One region of the Paenibacillus sp. UNC217MF genome, then DNA from elsewhere that is predicted to be linked to it. Evidence: riboswitches for the same ligand, from Rfam matches in the RefSeq annotation. Region 1 holds a riboswitch; the other holds the start of a gene.
What was found. A riboswitch is a leader RNA that binds a small molecule or an ion and turns the genes downstream of it on or off. The one in region 1 is predicted to bind FMN.

Region 1 (2,472 bases):
ACAACCCTCGACCAGCGCTGTATGAGTCTCGTTATGAGGCACTGCTTGCTAACCGTGCGACTAATGAGTCCACGGAGACAGTGTCGATAGCAGGAAAATGCTGCGAAAGCGGCGATATGCTGATCTGGGATGCTGTGCTTCCTGCCGTCCAGCAGGGCGATCTGTTGGCTGTGTCTTGCACAGGTGCGTACAATTATTCGATGGCAAGCAACTATAACCGTATTCCAAGACCAGCTGTCGTATTCGTGCACAACGGGGAAGCGGATATTGTTGTACGTCGTGAGTCGCATGAAGATATCGTGCGCAATGACTGCATTCCAGCTCGTCTGCGCAAGGAGCCAGCGCTGAAATAGTACGGGATGTGACGATTGCAAGATCCGCGGCAGCAGTTGAATTTCATATTCGAAGTTACACCAGATATGGAAACTATTACAACACCCAATCTTCTGTCTTGCCGTGGCATAACGATGAGGCAGAAATCGGGTGTTTTCTTTTTGTTATGAAATAACGTATAATCGGATGAGCAAGCGTGAGCATTGTACATATGGAAGGAGACGATACATGATGAGCAAATATGCATTGATTGAATTGGAAAAAGGCGGCACGGTGAAAATCCAGCTCCATGAGCAAGAGGCACCAGGTACCGTTGCAAACTTTGAGAAGCTGTCCAACGAAGGTTTCTATAACGGCTTGACATTCCACCGTGTTATTCCGGGCTTTGTAGCTCAAGGCGGTTGCCCGCACGGAACAGGTACAGGCGGCCCAGGCTACACAATCAAATGTGAGACAAAAGGCAACCCGCACAAGCATGAGCGTGGTGTACTTGCGATGGCGCATGCCGGCAAGGATACAGGCGGTTCCCAATTCTACATCACTTACGATGCATTCCCTCACTTGGATGGCGTGCATACGGTATTTGGCAAAATTGTAGAGGGCATGGAGCATGTAGATGCTGTTAAGCAAGGCGACAAGATGAAGCAAGTTACAATCGTGGAAGAATAGAAATAATTGAGGGAAGGCGTGTATGCAGCTTGGCTGCTGCACGTCTTTTTTATTTGAACGCAGCTGAATGTTCCATGCGGTGAAGCGACACAAGTTGCATTTTACCAGGTCAGGTGGTACACTTCTAAGTGCAACATCTTAGAAACTAATTTTATAGCAATACGAATGACAGACCTTCAGGGCAGGGTGAAATTCCCGACCGGCGGTGATGAACCTATTCTTGCGTGTGCAAGATGTTCTTAGTCCGTGACCCGGGTGGATTCGTCCACACGGTGGATCTGGTGCAACTCCAGAGCCGACAGTATAGTCTGGATGGGAGAAGGGGCGTCAGGAGAGAAGAACTCGATAATTAGTTCTTTCAAGTTCTTATTTTCACAATTTCATGAGCATTCCAGGCGAAATGGACGGCGAATACCTGCGTAAGCGCGAGGTTTTCTATTCATCTATCGTCGTATTTGACATATGCGAAATCGTTGCAGTTTGCTGAGAACATCCTTGTTGTCGGTTTTATTTGTCATATACAAATGGAAATTATGCTTATGTGCGACTATTGTGAAATTAAGTACATACCTGTAAGCTCAATCAATCATGCCCTTCGGAGGATCCGAAGGGCTTTTTTGCGTTAGCCTTGATCTGTTTGTGGAAAGGAGGATACCTAATGTCTGCTGTTATCAATGATGAACTGTACATGCAGCTCGCTGTGAACATGGCAGAGCAGGTGCTTGGACAGACCGATGTGAACCCTGCAGTTGGCTGTGTCATTGTGAACGAGGGACGAATCGTCGGTCTTGGAGCTCATTTGCGGCGTGGTGAAGGCCATGCGGAAGTCTATGCTTTACAGATGGCTGGTGAAGCGGCGAGAGGAGCGACTGCGTATGTGACCCTTGAGCCATGCAGCCACTATGGGAGAACACCGCCTTGCAGTCTGCGATTGATTGAAGCGGGAATTGCCCGTGTCGTGATCGCTTGCGTCGATCCGAATCCAGCGGTTGCAGGGAGAGGAATTGCTCTACTGAAGGATCATGGAATTGGGATAACGTTGGATGTGCTTCGGGAGAGAGGTCTCGCACTGATTGAAATGTTCGCTAAGCATATTACGACCGGCATTCCGTTCGTTACCCTCAAGACAGCAAGTACGCTGGACGGCAAGATCGCCACTTCGACTGGGGACAGCAAGTGGATCTCGAATGAGCGAAGTCGTGAACTCGTTCATTCGATGAGGCACCGTCATCAAGCGATTATGGTAGGCATAGGCACTGTGCTTGCGGATGATCCATCGCTGACAACACGTCTGTCGGTCCCTGGGGTAAACCCAGTGCGCTTGATTGTAGACTCGAAGCTTCGGATCCCTATGGACGCCAACGTCGTAACCGATCAAGCTGCACGAACCTGCATCTTCACAACTGCACGGGCAAGCGGGGAGAAGCGGCGTGAATTGGTGTCCAGAGGCGTAGAGGTTATCGAGTGCGG
Region 2 (2,472 bases), on a different contig from region 1:
GACCATACCTGAATGCTGTGATGACCATGCGTCATATACCGCTTCAATATCAGTAGAATGCGTATCCTTGGTAAAGCGGCGAACAATGCCTGCCAGTTCAGGATTCAATGGAATTAGATCATGACGGGTAAATTGGCAAGTCATGCGGTCGCTGAATACTTCCCAGCCTGCTTTGCGATAGAAGGGGATGGAGAAAGGATAGAGCATGGATATAGAAGTTCCAGCGGCCTGCATCACGCGCAGTGAGTGGTGCAGCAATTGCTTGGCATATCCTTTGCGTCGAAATTCAGGATAGGTGGCAACCCCACCGATTCCACCCATCTTCAGCTTATTCTGGCCGATATAGATGTGAAAAGGAAGGATATGAAGCTTCGCAGCGAGCTTGCCTTCATCGTACACACCAAAAATCTCATGTTTCCCCAACTTATGCAAATAGTTATCATAGTCTTCAGGATCAACGCTGTACTGGAAAGCATACTCGGATAGCGATATGGCTTCAGTAAACTGTTCCTTGCTCAAACGGACAATTGACATTGACAATCCCCCTCAATAAATGATTGTGCCGCTGTATATGATCTATTGTAGATGAAATAGACAGGGATGCAACGATTGAATGAAGAAGGGTCGATTGAAAAGTCGGGATGGTAATATATGCAAATGGTGAAAACTTTCATGAAAATGCGAAATGTCATATTGCTCAATCTGAAAATCTAGATATAATGAAGTCAGGGCATGTCAAGGAAGCAACAGCATGCTACTATGTGGATTGAATATGGATCTTCAGGGCAGGGTGAAATTCCTGACCGGCGGTATGGGTGCAGCTGCACCCGAGCCCGCGACTCGTTGTTCGCTTACTCGGTTACTTGTAACATGTAAGCATCGAACGGAAGAACAGCGACTGACTTGGTGAAAAGCCAAGGCCGACGGTATAGTCCGGATGGAAGAAGATCTCGCACACGTTGTTTGGTACAACTGCATACAACAACAGGTCTAATGCGAATTTTTCTCTTCTGCATGTCTAGATCCTATATTCAACAACCTTGGAGGTTATTGAATATGGAACATCGTATCCAGGCCGACACACGCATGAGCAGCTCCGCAAGAGGAGTATGGTTCGTTGCGATGGGCGCGGCACTGTGGGGAATTGGCCCACTGTTCCGGGTATGGGTCATGGAGTCTATGACTTCGACCCAAATTGTATTGATTGAGCATCTGATGCTCGCCTTGTACGCGATCCCGGTGTTATGGATGCACCGGAAAGAGCTGCGCAACTGCACATGGAAGCATGTACTGGCATTGCTGTTCCTGTCATGGGGCGGCTCAGTAGTAGCGACCATTATGTTTACCGAAGCATTTGCACATGGTGATGCGAATGGCGTACTGCTGCTGCAGAAGCTGCAACCAGTCTTTGCAATTATTTTAGCGCGGCTGTTGTTGAAGGAGACGCTTCCGCGTCGCTTCTCGCTACTGCTTATTCTTGCTATTATCGGTACGTATTTATTGACATTTGGATGGTCTTTGCCAATTGGGCATTATAATGAAGTCATTGGCTTCAGCAGTCTATTGGCACTTGGAGCAGCGTTCCTATGGGGCGGTTCCACAGTTATGGGACGGTTGCTTCTCGACAGAATGGAATATGAGACGGTCACATCGCTGCGATTTTTGATGGCACTCCCTCTGCTCATCGTGCTGACATCATGGGAGTCACCAAGCTGGAATTTCGCCGCATCAGAATGGGGGACACTGTCGTTCTACATCTTCTTGCAGGCTCTTCTTCCAGGATTGGTTAGTCTCTTGCTGTATTATCGCGGTCTATCGACTACCAAGGCCTCATATGCGACTCTGGCTGAGTTGTCATTCCCATTGGTAGGGATGATGATGAATTGGTTCGTGTTCCATCAGGCGGTCACTGCAGCGCAAATTTCAGGCTTCGTTCTCATCTGGATTGCGTTGTATATGGTATCAAGACAAAATTAATCGGCGGTGGCAGTGCAATGATTCTTAATGAAGTTGCTGTCAATCGTCTTCCATAAATGATAAGAGACCCTGTCTGCTATGCCTTGAACGCATAGCAGACAGGGTCTCTTATGTTAGTTAGGTTAGAAGAAGGAATTGATAGCGACAAGAATGATGATAGCTCCGCTTAGCACCGTGCTGAATTGTCCTACTGTATAGCGTCCTATGCGAATGTTGGCCATCTTCTGCCCAAGCACGGCACCCAGCCACAATGTGACAAAACTGCCGATCGCTGCGGTTAGGGATATGGCGAGCGGTGATAATCCGATAAGTCCAGCACTTAGGCCATTTGTAAGCGCATTGGCAGACAGTGCAACACCAAGCACAGCTGCTTCCCATAAGTTAATCGTTCCCGATTTATCCTTATCCGCTTCCTCTGGTCTCTGCAGCATTCGTTCTAGTGAAGAGCTTGAATTAGCTTCACTGCTTGCTTCTACTGCTGTGGTCTCCGTCGAG

Region 2: another riboswitch for FMN. It lies ahead of BP95_RS0104380 (DMT family transporter); the one in region 1 lies ahead of ribD (bifunctional diaminohydroxyphosphoribosylaminopyrimidine deaminase/5-amino-6-(5-phosphoribosylamino)uracil reductase RibD).

The regions. Positions count from the first base shown of each region.
Region 1 is NZ_KK366027.1:986,046-988,517, reverse strand. It holds gene lysA (diaminopimelate decarboxylase) at 1-353, shown strand, start outside; gene BP95_RS0120480 (peptidylprolyl isomerase) at 565-1,002, shown strand; FMN riboswitch at 1,171-1,330, shown strand; gene ribD (bifunctional diaminohydroxyphosphoribosylaminopyrimidine deaminase/5-amino-6-(5-phosphoribosylamino)uracil reductase RibD) at 1,661-2,472, shown strand, end outside.
Region 2 is NZ_JMLT01000008.1:194,063-196,534, reverse strand. It holds gene BP95_RS0104390 (GNAT family N-acetyltransferase) at 1-534, opposite strand, end outside; FMN riboswitch at 773-953, shown strand; gene BP95_RS0104380 (DMT family transporter) at 1,057-1,977, shown strand; gene ytaF (sporulation membrane protein YtaF) at 2,100-2,472, opposite strand, start outside.